2 regions of the Paenibacillus antri genome follow, and region 2 is predicted to be linked to the other one. Evidence: riboswitches for the same ligand, from Rfam matches in the RefSeq annotation. Region 2 holds a riboswitch; the other holds the start of a gene.

Region 1 (7,331 bases), on a different contig from region 2:
CGAGCCGACGGTCGACGAAGCGATCCTCATTCTTCGCGGCCTGCGCGATCGCTACGAAGCGCATCACCGGGTGAAAATTACGGACGATGCGCTCGAGCAAGCGGTGCGCCTGTCCGACCGCTACATCAGCGACCGGTTCTTGCCGGACAAGGCGATCGACTTGATCGACGAAGCGGGCTCGAAGGTGCGCCTGCGCACGTACACGGTACCGCCGAACCTGAAGCAGCTCGAGTCCCGTCTGGAAGATATCCGCAAGGAGAAGGACGCCGCCGTTCAAAGCCAAGAGTTCGAGAAGGCCGCTTCGCTCCGCGACACGGAGCAGAAGCTGCGCGACGAGCTCGAGGAAACGAAGAACGAGTGGAAGGAAAAGCAAGGCCGCACGGACTCCGAGGTGACGCCGGACGATATCGCCCAGGTCGTCGCAAGCTGGACCGGGATCCCGGTCGTGAAGCTGGCGGAGGAAGAAACCGAGCGCTTGCTTAAGATGGAAGAAATCTTGCATAACCGCGTCATCGGCCAAGACGAAGCGGTCAAGGCGATTTCTCGAGCGGTACGCCGCTCCCGCGCCGGATTGAAGGATCCGAAGCGTCCGATGGGCTCCTTCATCTTCCTTGGACCGACGGGCGTCGGTAAGACGGAGCTGGCGCGGGCGCTTGCCGAAGCGATGTTCGGCGACGAAAATGCGGTCATCCGCATCGATATGTCGGAGTACATGGAGAAGCACTCCACGTCCCGCCTCGTCGGGGCACCTCCGGGATACGTCGGCTACGAGGAAGGCGGCCAGCTGACCGAGAAGGTGCGCCGCAAGCCGTACAGCGTCGTGCTGCTCGACGAAATCGAGAAGGCGCACCCGGAAGTGTTCAACATCCTCTTGCAAGTGCTCGAGGACGGCCGCTTGACGGACTCCAAGGGGCGATCGGTCGACTTCCGCAACACGCTCATCATCATGACGTCGAACGTCGGCGCGGACACGATCAAGAAGAACGCGACGCTCGGCTTCACGACGGGCGACGCGGCGCAGCAGACGAAGAACGCGTACGAGGCGATGCGCGAGAAGGTGCTCGCGGAGCTGAAGAAGAGCTTCCGTCCGGAGTTCCTGAACCGGATCGACGAGTCGATCGTGTTCCATCCGCTCGAGCAATCGCATATCTCGGAGATCGTCTCGCTCATGTCCGAGGAGCTGCGCAAGCGCCTGAAGTCGCAAGACATCGACTTCTCGCTGACGGATTCGGCGAAGGCGTTCCTCGCGAAGGAAGGCTTCGATCCGACGTACGGCGCGCGTCCGCTGCGCCGGGCGATCCAGAAGCACATCGAGGATCGGTTGTCCGAGGAGCTGCTCCGCGGCACGATCAAGAAGGGCGACACGGTGCTCATCGACGAGAAAGACGGCGAGCTGTCCGTGCACAGCGAAGTGACGCAGAAGTAACGAAGCGAAGACCCGATGCCCCCAAGGGGGACTCGGGTCTTCTTTATTATTGCAAAATATAGCAAAAATCGATTGCGTTCGACATCCTTCAACAGTAAAATGGAGCTTAAGAAATATTGCGGAACGTTCGGCATGCAACTAAATAACTAAAGGCAAACATTGCGAAAGCAATGGACGCAAAGCTACGGGTCTACCGCTTATCCTTCCGATAAGCTACGATCGCCGGGTTACCGATGGAGATCGTCATCATCCGCAACAATAGACTGTTCCCGGTAACGGGGAGAGTCTATTTTTTTGACTGCTTTTTTGACTACATTTTCGACACAGGAGAGGGAGAGACCGAGTTGGCTATTAGAAAATTGTTGTCCCTGTTGATGGCGGGCTGCCTGTCGCTCGCTTCGCTTGCGCCGGCGAGCGCGCTCGCGGGGGACGTTGCGCAAGAACCGCCCGTATTTACGGACATGGAGCAAAGCTGGGCCAAGGAGCAGCTTGCGGAATGGGCCGACAGCGGGTTTGTGAAAGGGTACGCCGATGGGAGCGTCCGTCCGGATGAGACGATCTCGAGGGCGGAATTCGTCGCGCTCGTCAATCGCGTATACGGATATGCCCACGCTTCGGATTCCGCCTTCTTGGACGTCGAAGCGGACGCATGGTTCGCCGACGACGTCGCGAAGGCCGCGAGGGCCGGATACGCGTCCGGGTACGAAGACGGCACGTTCCGTCCGGATCGCGAAATCAGCAGACAAGAGGCTGCGAAAATGGTTGCTGCGCTGCTGAAGCTGGAAGCGGCGGCGGAAGGCGGCGGGACTGCGTCCGCGTTTACGGACCGCGGCGACATCCCGGCGTGGAGCATCGGGTACGTCGACGCGATCGCGGCCGAAGGATATTTGCAAGGGTATCCCGACGGTGCGTTCCGTCCGGCGTCGCCGATCACGCGGGCCGAAGCCGTCGCGCTGCTGGACAGGGCGGCGGGCAAGATCCTACATAAACCGGCTGCTTTCGGGAAGGACGAGGAGCAAACCGTCGTGGCCGGGAACGTAACGGTCCGCAGTCCGGACGTCACGTTGAAAAACACGGTGATTCAGGGCGATCTGTACTTGGCTCCCGGGATCGGGGAAGGCGAAGTGTATCTCGACCGCGTGACGGTGGAAGGGAGAACGATCGTCGCCGGGGGCGGGGAGAACAGCATCGTGATCTCCGACTCCTCCTTGAACGACGTGATCGTCGAGAAAGTGACGGGCGAGGTTCGCTTAGTCGCGCAAGGCGGCACCGTCATCCATCGCACTGTCGTAAAGACGGGCGTAAAGCTGGAGGAAAACAACGCGACGCAGGGCTTCCTCGAGGTCGAGGTCATGACGACCGAAGCGTCCGCCTCGGTTCGTCTCGTCGGCGATTTCCGTATGGTTACCGTCGTCTCCGCCGCCAAAATCGACATTGCGGAAGGCTCCGTGGTCGAAGAGATCGTCGTGCACGCGGCGATCGCGGTAACGGGGGAAGGCAAGATTCTCTTCGCGGCCGTTCACATCGAGGGCGTCAGCTTCGAGCAGACCGTAGTCCGATACGAACTGTCCGAAGGGGTGACCGAGATTATCATCGGCGGAGAAGGGGCGAGCGGCGGCGTTGGTACGGAGCCGGACGATCCTGTAAGCGCTCCGGAGGGGTCGTCGCCGACGGCGCCGACCGTGCCGACCGTGCCGAACGTACCGACCGTGCCGACCGTGCCGACCGTGCCGAGCGAACCGGGGTCGGGCGAGCCCGAGGCTCCGGCGCCTACGGCGCAAGCCGTCTTCGTAACGGGCGACAAGCTGGTTGCGGCATACGACATCCCGGGCGACGCGACCCAGCATCGATGGACGTTGAAGAACAGCGTATCGGACTCCGTCTACGAGGCCGTGTATACGGCGGCGGGAGCGACTTACGGCATCTTCGCGGTCCAAGCGAGCGTTCCGCTGGACGGCGGCGTCTACACGGCGACGCGCGAGGGCTCGAGCGAAGCTCATCCTAGCGTGTTCCTGTCCTCGATCACCGTGTCCGGATCGGTGTACGCGGCCGTTTATTACGGAGGAACCGAAGCCGTCGGTTACGCGATCAACGACGGATATGTCGCAACCTTGGACCGTCATCCGGCGGATGGGGCGGTACCGCTGCGGGACGGCGACGCGATGAAGCTGTTCTATGGGGATACGATCGTATTCGAGGCGGTGTGGGACCAAGCGACGGGGCTATGGAAGTTCGAGCGGTTCAGCGAACGCATTCGGTTGAACGCGCCGGAGAACGTCGCGGCATTCGCGATTTCCAACACCGAGTTGGGATTGCTGTGGGACGCCGTGGAACACGCGGAATATTACTACGTGTACTACAGCGATTCGCAGGACGGAGAATACCGGCCGTTCCTCGACGAAACCGGGAATAAGACGCGAATCGAGCGGATGGACGAACCGCTCGTCGTCGATCCGACGAACGCTCCGCACAGCACAAGATACTATAAGGTAACTGCAGGGGCGGCGATGACGGAATCGGCGTTCAGCGCGGCCGCATGGGCGACGACCTATTACAATAAACACATTCCGTTGGACTTTACGCCGACGGATCTGATCGAGCATCCGACCGAACCGATTCTCTTCATGACGGATAAGGCAGGACAAGCGCTGCACGCCGTAAACTACGACACGGAAGAAATCGTTACGGTCGCCCTCCCGTTGCCGCCCGAGAGCATCGCTTACGCCGACGGGGAGTTGTACGTCGGGCTTTTGAAAGGCGAGCATTCGTCGTACAGGGAGGATCAATCGGGCGCGATCGCCGTCTTGGACGCGTCGACGCTCGAGACGAAAGCGTTGGCGGACGTCGCTATCGATCCGTACGACATCGCGGTCGATCGCAGCGGAACCTTCTACGTGTCGTCGGGCTCTTCGCAGTGGACGGATATCAAGTCCTATGCAAGGGCGACCATGACGGAAATCGCAACGACCGGCATCCGACAGCAGAGCTTTATCCATATGCATCCGACGCTAAATAAACTTTACGCGGTCACGACGGATACGTCCCCCCGGGATCTGACCGCCTTCCCCGTAGCGAACGGGGCGTTCGCGGACGCGGACGGGTACGACTCCCCGTACCACGGGAATTATGCGATGAGCACGAATTTCGAATTGTCCCCGGACGGGCGATACGCCTTTAACGGCGCGGGCACCGTATTCCGTACGACGGACAGCAAGTATGACGACATGCGGTACGTGTACGCGCTGAACCGGGGCTTCGCGGATATCGCGTTCCAGCTGGCAGACGGTTCTTTCTACACGGCGAAAGACAAGCTGATCGGCGTATACGATTATGGCAGCTTCGAGCAAACCGGCCAATATCATACGGATGGAACGACGGCGCGGCTCGCGAACGGAACGGATAAGCTGGCGGTCGTCTCCGCCCTGAACGGGAAATCTATAATTGAAATCGTGGAAAAGGACGCCGTCGAGACGCTGCCGCCCGTCGCGAGTCAGGGTGTCGCGTTCGACGGCATCATCGCCGACATCGCCGTCGATGTCGCCTCGAATCTTTTGTATGCCGTCGACAAGGCGTTCTGGAACTTGTATACGGTAGACTTGGAGAGCCGAGCCATCGTCCATACCTTGAAGCTTCCTTACCGGCCGTCTGGCATCGATCTCTCGGAAGACCGGACGAAGCTGTATATCGTCAACGACGCGGAACGCCAACTGGTAACGGAAGTGAGCTTACCCGATTACTCGATCGTACGACATCTGAACGCAGTCTCCGCGGCCGGCGACGAAGAGAATGCCCACCGCCACGTGTACGACTACGCCGGCAAGCTGTTCGTCGTTACGGGTCAATGGGACCCGACGCTGCTACTGTTCGATGCGGCGACGTTCGCGCCGGTCGCGTACGCGCCGTCGATGAAGAGCGTGGGCGGCATCGCCTTCGCAAGCGGGGAGAGCAAGTTCTACTATTGGCATCAGTACGGTTGGGGCGCGGGTTACGCGGGATCCGACGTATACGAGGTTTCGGTGAACGGAACGTCGCTCGCGAAGACGGACGCCTCGTCGTTAGGTTACCCGAATATGGATCGGGATCCGCTCGATGCCCCGGTGCTCCTCGCGAAAGACGAGAGCTTGGTGATCGCCAAGGACAAAGTATTTTCCAGTGCCGACTTATCGCAAGTGATCCATGAGTTCCCGGAGCCGATCTATGCCGTCAGCCCGAACGGCGACCGCGCGGCCGGGAAGACGGGCATCTACGACCTGACGACATTCGAGAAGCTGGAGACGTTGTCGTTAGCCAAGGCGACGCATCTGTTCTACGACGCGCACGGCAATCTGCACTATATGCTGGACAATGCGCTGCGCATGAAATAATCGAAGCCCCGAACCTCGGAACGATTCCGGCGTTCGGGGTTTCTTCATTGCGACGCCGTACGCCCCGAAATTCGAACTCCCTTTCGAATGTTATCCGAAAAACGGGTCGAGAGGTTGCTGCCATACATGAAACGGAAATGGAAACGAATCGCGGCCTGGGGACTGCTCGCGTCGTTGTCGGGCGCCGCGCTGTTGTTCCTGACGGCGGCGTCGTACGTAACGTCGCTCGACGTCGACGAGCTCGGCGAGCCGCTCCCGTCGCCGACGGTCGTACTGGATCGCGACGGCGAGGAGATATTCAAGCTGTCGGTGCGCAAGTTCGAGCCGGTCTCGATCGATCGGATGCCCGAGGTATTGCTGGAAGCGATCATCGCGGTCGAGGACCGGCGGTATTACGACCACCCCGGCGTCGATATCGCTTCGATCGCGAGAGCGTTATATAAGGATTTGCAAGCGGGGGAATACGTGGAAGGCGCGAGCACGATTACGCAGCAGCTCGCGAAGCGGGCGTTCCTGACGCCGGACAAGAGCATCGAGCGCAAGCTGAAGGAGGCCGCGTACGCGCTCAAGATCGAGATGACGTACGACAAGGAAGAAGTGCTCGAGCGGTATTTGAACTCGATTTATTTCGGGGAGGGCGCGTACGGCGTCCAAGCGGCCAGCCGGACGTATTTCGGGAAGGACGTCTCGGAGCTGACGCTGCCTGAGGCGGCGCTGCTCGCGGGCTTGCCGAAGGCGCCGAGCCGGTATTCGCCGGTCGACAACCCGGAAGGGGCGGCGGAACGGCGGAATCTGGCGCTTTCGCTTATGGCCGAGCAAAAGTTGATTACCGAAGCGGAGTATGAGGCGGCCGTCGCGACGCCTCTGGCGCTTCACGACGGCGCGGCCGACGAGGCGCGCCGGGCGTCGTTCGCGTCGTATATCGATGCGGTCGTCGCGGAGGCCGAGGAGAAGCACGGCATTACGGAGAGACAGCTGATGGCGGGCGGGTTCACGATCCGGACCGAGATGGATCGTCGAATGCAGGAGGCCGCCGCCGCGGTGTATGCCGATCCGGCGATGTTTCCGCCGTCCGAGAACGGGCAAACGGTGGAGAGCGGCGCCGTGTTCCTGGACCAGACGACGGGCGGCATCCGCGCATTGATCGGCTCGCGGGAGAGCGGGCCGTACCGGGCGTTCAACCGGGCGACGCAGCTGAAGCGGCAGCCGGGCTCCGCGTTCAAGCCGATCGCGGTGTACGGCCCCGCATTGGAGGCGGGGTATACGCCGTACTCCGAGCTGTACGACGGACCGTTCGACGCGAACGGCTACCGCCCGCGCAACTGGGACGGCCGCTACCACGGCGACGTGACGATGGCGGAGGCGATCCGGCAGTCGTGGAACGTACCGCCGGTGTGGCTGCTGCAGCAGCTCGGCATCGACAAGGGGCTGGAGTTTGCGGCTCGGCTCGGCATTCCGCTCGGCGACGCGGACCGCAATCTAGGACTCGCGCTCGGCGGCTTGTCGGAAGGGGTATCGCCGCTGCAGATGGCGCAGGCGTT
Region 2 (7,331 bases):
CGATCGCGGCTTTGCGAACCGTCGCCGCGCGGCGCCAAGCGTGCCGGACCGCGAACCAGACGCCGGTCGCGAGCGCGGCCGCCGCCGCGGTCGCGGGAGCGAACTCAGGCCGCCCGAGCGCCGCGTAGCCGAGCTGCATCGCGAACGCGCCCGACGCGGCGTATAAGACCAGCGCCGCCGCGCCCGACGCGAGCAGGCGCGGCGAGTCGCGCCACCGGAACGCCGCGTAGACGACGGCGATCCCGGTCGCCGCGTACCGCCCCGTCGTTCCGCCGTCGAGGTACAAGAGCGAAGACGGATGGGCGAGGACGCCTTGCGGATCGAGCCAGAGAAGGGACGTTTTCCAAACGAGAAGCCAGAGGATGCCGCCTCCGAGCAAGGCGGAACGGATGCGCTCCTTCGCCTCCTCGCCGATGCCGGACGCGCGGACGACCGCATATCCGCTCGCGCCGAACCACAGCAGCAAGAGCAACGGACCGTTCAGGCTTAGCGGCCCGAGTTGCAAAATAAACAAGGAAATCCCTCTCAATTCATAGCCTGATTTCTTCGATAATATGGTATAGTACTAATTATTGTTTAATGGCGATGTTTCGTCCCCGCATCAGCGAAAGGTCAGGGAATCGGATGGACATTACGAAGCTTTCCAAGCTCTATATCGATACAACCGACGATTTACTGTTTTTAGTGCGCGTGACCGGCGACTCGGCTCCTTACGAGTTCCGATTCGAATCCGTCAATGCCGCGTACTTGCGTCATACCGGCCTCACGGAGGCGATGATCGGCCGCACGATTGCGGAGACGCTGCCGCCTGACGTCGTCGACTTCGTGCAAGCCAAATTTACGGAGGCCGTCGCCTCCCGCCGCACCATTTTGTACGAAGAACCGGTCACGTTCCTCGGCAACGAACGCATCGTCGAGACGACGCTGACGCCGTTCTTCGACGCCGCCGCCGGCCGGCCGGAATCGCTGCTCGGCGTTACCCGCGACATTACGGAGCGCAAGCGATCCGAACGGTTCATCCGGGAAAGCGAGGAGCGGTACCGCACCCTCGTGCAGCTGTCCCCGGACTCGATTCTTATTCACGACGAAGGCGAGATCGTCTTCTGCAACGAAGCGTGCGCCCGACTCGTGCAAGCCGATCATCCGGACGAGCTGCTCGGCACGAACATGTTCGACTACTTGATGCCCGACGCCCAGCGCAAGATGGAATTGTTGATGCAGCGCATCTACGGCATGGAGTCCGGCGAACTGCCCGCGTTCGAGACGAAGCTCGTCCGGAGGAAAACCCGGGAAGTCATCGACGTCGAAGGCACCGCCGCGTTCGTCGAACACAACGGGAAGAAGCTGCTCCAAGTCGTGCTTCGGAACGTGACCAAGCGCAGCATCGAGAAGGAACGGCTTCAGCGGCTGTCGCAGCTGGACGGACTTACGAACATCGCGAACCGGCGATATTTCGACGCGGTGATGACCCGCGAAGTCAATCGCGCGAGGCGCAACAAGCTGCCGATCGCCCTGCTGTTGTTCGACATCGACAATTTCAAGAAATATAACGATATGTACGGCCACCTGACCGGGGACGACTGCTTGAAGCGCGTCACCGTGGCGGCGAGCCGAATGCTGAAGCGGCCGGGCGATCTGCTCGCGCGTTTCGGCGGCGAAGAATTCGCGGTGCTGCTGCCGGAGACGGACGTGTTCGGCGCCGAGACCGTGGCCGAGCAGCTTCGGACGACGATCGAATCGTTGGCCATACCCCATCCGCAATCGGACGTGCTGCCGGTCGTCACGATCAGCGTCGGCGTCTCCAGCATGACGCGCCCGACCTCGGCCGATATCGTCCCATTCATCGAACGGGCGGATCGGGCGCTGTATGCGGCGAAACGTAACGGCAAGAATCGCGTAGAAGTGTATGATAAGCTTTCGTTCCGTCATGAATAACCGAAACGCACGACTTCCTGAGGAGGCTTCCCGATTGCAAAAGTATAACTTTTTCCGCCCATTGATCATCTTGCTTGTCGCCTTCGCCACGAACAATCTTGCGAAGCTCGTCTGCGCCGCCTTCGGCGTCGATCCGGAGACGACGGAGAGCATCGCCATCGGCGCGATGGTGCTCGCGGCGCTGTTTACGTACACGCGCCTGAACCGGAACCGCGCGAACAAGAAGTAGCATTTACTTCGGCTCCAGACCGAGCCCGCGCGCGAGAAGCTTCCGAAGCGTCGAGGCGACGGCTTCCCCGCTCAACGCCTCTTCGTTGTGCGCCGGCGTGTAACAAGCGACGAACCCTCGGCCGAACGTATGCGACCAGCCTGCGATCGAATCCCCGTCCACGGAGGACGATCGCAGGAAGACGTTCGTATTCGCTTCGTCGCACGAGACGAAGTAATGCTCGTCATACAATTCATAAGCCGCTTCGTCCGCCGCCGTCGGAGAGTAACGCACCTGCTGATGTTGCGCCGGATGGAATTCGAAATATCCTCGAAGCATCTTCACGTAAGGCCCCTCAGGATCGTAACTCGCCAGACCGGAATGCCACGCGAGCCAGCTTCCTCCCGCTTCTACGTAATCCGACGCTTTCCGTTGCAGCGCTTCGCTCATCCAGCGCCGCGGTTCGTCCGCGTTCGGATCGACGCGATCCTCCTTGAACAAGACGACCATCCCGGGACCTTCTCCCAACGCCGCTTCGAATCCCGCTTCCTCGACGAACCGCAATTCTACGTCCTCCAGGCCCGCCGCGGCGAGGCGCAGCGCCGCTTCCGCCCACGACGCACGATGATAATAGTCTCCTACTAGGGCGATTACGGTTTTCTTCGTCATTCGTTTTTGCCGCCTTCCTCCCGCGAGGGAATTTTGCTGTTGAATTCTAGGACGTTGCCGTCCGGATCCGTCGTGAACAATTGGTGCCACCCCGTAATGCTCTGCGGGCGATCGTCGAACGGCCAATCGGCCGCCTCGAGCCGGGCTCTCACTTCCGAGGCGTCGCGCACGCGTACGGCGAAGTGGCCGTCTTTCGAATCGATCGAGAAGGCGCCTCGCAGCGTCTTGGCCTCGTCATGCACGATCAGATGCAGTTGATCCTCCCCGAGCGCATACCACGCGCCGGGGAACGGAAAGGCGGGACGGCCGTCCAATTCCTCGAGTCCGAGCACGCCGCCGTAGAATCGTCTGGCTCGTTCCAGATCGACGACGACGACCGCGACATGATGCAGCGCTTCATACATGGTTCGTTCCTCCCTCAGGTTCCGAGTGCAACGCTTCCATTGTAGCATACAACGTCCGACGAGACGTCCTCGCTCGCCATGTTCCGCTCCCCCGGTTGCAAGCTCCTTCGGAACATGCCAAACAACCCGCACCGCCGAACCGGCGAAACGGGTTGCTCCCAACCAACGTCATTGGCGCTCCGGAACGATCAACGAGAGCCCCCGCGGAACGAGCGTCAGCTCGGTAACCAACGGCTCGGCGGTTTCCCCGTCCACGTGGCAGGCCAGCGTTCGATCGCTCTTCAGACTCAGGCGCGCGCCGCGCAGCATCGTAACATACGGCAGCGAGACATGCGCGCCGCGATAAATGAGCGGGAAGTGGCGCAGCAGCCGCAGCCGCCCGAGGCCGTGCACGACGCACACGTCCATGACGCCGTCCGTCGCGGACGCGCCGGGACAAATATGCATCCCGCCGCCGAGATACGGCAAATTCGCCGCGACGACGAGCCAGACGTCATCGAAGTCGTACGATCGGCCGTCCAATGCGACGTTGACCCGCGCAGGACGATATGCGCCGAGCGCCGCCAGTACGATCAAACCGTAGGAGACGGCGCCCAGTCCGATCTTATTCATCCACCGCTTCCACGGAGAGCCGTTCGACCTCGCGGCCACTTCGCCGTCGAAGCCGGAACCGAACGAATTGACGAAGACGCGCCCGCCCGCGCGGCCGACGTCGATCTCGAGCCGATCCCCGCGCACGAGCGCCTCGACCGCCTCGCTCGGCTCCGAAGGCAGCCCCATAGCCCGCGCGAAATCGTTGCCCGAGCCGGCGCCGATATGCCCGAGCGCCACGTCGCTGCCGAGCAGCCCCGCCGCGACCTCGTTCACCGTGCCGTCGCCGCCGATCGCCGTGATCGAATCGTACGACCGATCCCGGACCATCCGCTGCGCGAGCGCCGTCGCGTGGCCGGACGCCTCCGTCCGAAAGACGTCGTACGGCACGCTTCTTGCCGAAAGCTCCCGTTCGACGGCGGACCAAACCTTCGCCCCTCGCCCGTTGCCGGAAGCGGCGTTCACGATAAACCCAAGCCTTGCCATGAGCAGCGTTCCTCCGTGCGTCCGCGCGTCAGACGAGAATATTGATGTCGAAATCTCCGATCCGCTCGACCGATAACGGGATGCTGACGGCCTTCTTGCCCCAATCGATCGCGCCGTCGCCGACGAGGCTCGGCGGCGTAATGTCGACGGCGATGCCGTTGTGATACAGTATCGTGCTGGCATTGCCGCTGATCATATTGCCCAGCTCCGCTACGGCGCTCCGGCACATGTCGTCGAGCTCCGTGACCGCATATCCTCCGAGCATCGTCGAGACGATATTCATCGCCATCGTGTCGGGGAAGCCGAACAAGATCTCCTTCTCCATCTGGCCGTGGATGCGGATTTTAAGCCATACGTAATCTTCCGTATATCGCATTTGCTTTAGCTGTAATTTGCCCACGGTGGGCTTCACTTGAACGATCGTCTCGAATACTTGTATCGAAGAAGTCAAGAACGGGTTAATGAGTTCGGCCTGCATGAAGATCTCCCCCTCTTTGTCCATTTTCGCAACAAAAAAACGCCCGAATCGCCGGGCGTTCATTCGAGAACGAACGAAACGTCTCCGCAATTTCGGCAACCCAGCTGCCTTAGCTCAGCCTTAGGCCTGTGGCTTTGCGCCCCTACCTTTCGGAAGGTTTGCCTTTTCGATTTAGAAGACTAGTAATATGGGCTTATTCTACCATACAGGTCATACTTTGGCACTATAATAATTTAGTTTGCTTACATTTCCCATTTTATTTGTCGATCAGCTGCACGTCGACGTCGACGAACAGCCGCTGGTTCGGCGTTCCGCGGTAAATCCCCTTCACCGGCACGATATCGAGATAATCGCGGCCGTGACCGAGCTTGATATATCGGCCGTCGACGCGGTTATTGTTCGTCGGGTCGAACCCGAGCCAGCCGGTGCCCGGAATATACGCCTCCACCCATGCATGGGACGCCTGCTCGAAATCGGCGGCGCGCGTCTGCAGATCGCCGATGAAGTGGTACCCGCTCGCGTATCGCGCCGGAATGCCCGATAATCGGCATGCGGCGATCATCAAATGCGCGAAGTCTTGACAGACGCCGGCTCGCCCCTCGAGCAGCTCCGCGGGCGTTGTGCCGATGCGGGTCGCGTTCGGCCGATACTCGAACTCCTCGTAAATCCTGGAGACGAGCTCCATCGTCTGCTCGTAGACGCCCGCGCCAGGCCGCCCGCACGACGCCGCGAACGCGGCCACGTCGTCGTTCGCCTCCGTGTAAGGCGTCGGGATCAAATATTCGGCGTACTTGTTCTGCACGGCGTCGTCCGCGAGCGTCGCCCAATCCTCTTCGGGCGTCAACACTCGCTTGCGCACCCCGTCGTTATCGTGCGTGACGACCGTCGATTCGGACCGAATGACGAGCTCCCGATGCGAGTTATTGACGGTGAACGCATGGATCCGGTTGCCGAAGCCGTCCTCGTAGGTAAGGAGCGGCGCGTTCGGCTCGATCGCGACGGAGTGGTGGTAACAGGATTGCCGATAGTTCGTACGCGGAGCGAGTCGGATTTCATTGACACTGTCCGTGACCGGCTCGTCGTATCGGTACGTGGTGACGTGACAAATTTTGAACTTCATGCGCCCGCCCCCTGCTCCTCGCGAAAGAACGCATTCCCGATCAAGCCTCCGAGCCCGTGGATGACCGTCATGCAATGCACCAGGTTGTCGTGAAGGGAGGCTTCTCCGCCATCGGTTCCTTCCAGCCACGAAAGCTCCGCTCTCGCCTTGACGACGAGCCGGATCGCTTTATCGTACGCCGCGTCGGAGCTTTCGAGATTGCGGAGCGAGCGAAGCTGCCCTTCCAGTTCACCGAGGCCGAATTGCACCGAACGGGGAAACTTCTCGTTGAGGATGAGCAGAGAGACGACGTTTTCCACTGAAAAGAGATCCATATGGAGGCGCCGGAACACGTCCGCGCCGCCGATCGCCCGCACCGCGGAAAACAAGTAAAACTGCGTCTTCTTCGGGTCCTCCAGAATCGAGTGATAGACCGAATCGAACAGCCTTGCCGTATTTTCCGCCCGCTCGAGAAACCGTCCGCTCTCCATCATATGCCAGTGACGGTCCCGCATCATCGTATGATGCGCCGCGCCGTAGAACGCGCCGAGCCATTCCTTCACGCGCTTCAGGAACAAGAACGGCGAATCGAGCAGCAGTTCGTCCGTCTCGTTGCTCTTGAGCCAGAGCGCGAAGCCGTTCAGGATATCCCACAGCTCCTCCGGCAGCCGGTCGCGGATCGCTTTGAGATTCGAACGCGCCTGATGGACGCAGGATTGGATCGAATTCATATGATTCGGATCCAGAATCATGTAGTGCAACACTTCGCGTTCGCCGTACGTGCGATACACCGTTTCGAACACCGCCGGGTCGCCCAGCGCCTGTACGATGCGGATCCACAGCCGCTCGCCCGAAGACGTCTCCTCCCGGATGTGATAGAACGCGTCGATCAAGCGAGCGTGGTTTTCCGCCCGCTCGGTGTACCGCCCGATCCAGAACAACGATTCCGCAATGCGATTCATCATCGCCGCCGCCCCCATTCCGATATATTGGAAAACGTTACGTCCCCAGCACCCATGTGTCTTTCACGCCGCCCCCTTGCGAGGAGTTGACGACGAGCGAACCTTCCTTCATGGCGACCCGCGTCAACCCGCCGGGGATGACGTGCGTCTCTCGGCCCGACAGCACGAACGCCCGAAGATCGATATGGCGCGGGACGAAGCCGCCGTCCCGATAAATCGGCGCCGTGGACAGCTTGATCGTAGGCTGCGCGATGTAATTCGACGGATTCTCTCGAATCTTGACCGCGAACGACGCGATCTCCTCGTCCGTGGCGGTCGGACCGATCAGCATGCCGTAGCCGCCGGAGAGCGACGTCTCCTTCACGACCATCTCGCCGAGCCGCGAGAGCACGAACTCCCGCTCGTCGGGTCTCGAGAGCAGATACGTAGGTACGTTCGACAGAATCGGCTCCTCGTTCAAATAATATTTGATCATGTCGGGAACGAACGTGTAGATCGC

The links. A riboswitch is a leader RNA that binds a small molecule or an ion and turns the genes downstream of it on or off. The one in region 2 is predicted to bind cyclic di-GMP.
Region 1: another riboswitch for cyclic di-GMP. It lies ahead of FE782_RS30325 (S-layer homology domain-containing protein); the one in region 2 lies ahead of FE782_RS21715 (chemotaxis protein CheX).

The regions. Positions count from the first base shown of each region.
Region 1 is NZ_VCIW01000034.1:34,199-41,529, reverse strand. It holds gene clpC (ATP-dependent protease ATP-binding subunit ClpC) at 1-1,426, shown strand, start outside; cyclic di-GMP riboswitch class I at 1,568-1,661, shown strand; gene FE782_RS30325 (S-layer homology domain-containing protein) at 1,771-5,790, shown strand; gene FE782_RS30320 (transglycosylase domain-containing protein) at 5,917-7,331, shown strand, end outside.
Region 2 is NZ_VCIW01000016.1:165,210-172,540, reverse strand. It holds gene FE782_RS21745 (TlpA family protein disulfide reductase) at 1-514, opposite strand, end outside; gene FE782_RS21740 (sensor domain-containing diguanylate cyclase) at 625-1,935, shown strand; gene FE782_RS21735 (hypothetical protein) at 1,970-2,164, shown strand; gene FE782_RS21730 (ThuA domain-containing protein) at 2,168-2,812, opposite strand; gene FE782_RS21725 (VOC family protein) at 2,809-3,216, opposite strand; gene FE782_RS21720 (diacylglycerol/lipid kinase family protein) at 3,385-4,293, opposite strand; gene FE782_RS21715 (chemotaxis protein CheX) at 4,322-4,771, opposite strand; cyclic di-GMP riboswitch class I at 4,863-4,944, opposite strand; gene FE782_RS21710 (transglutaminase family protein) at 5,028-5,891, opposite strand; gene FE782_RS21705 (alpha-E domain-containing protein) at 5,888-6,835, opposite strand; gene FE782_RS21700 (circularly permuted type 2 ATP-grasp protein) at 6,870-7,331, opposite strand, start outside.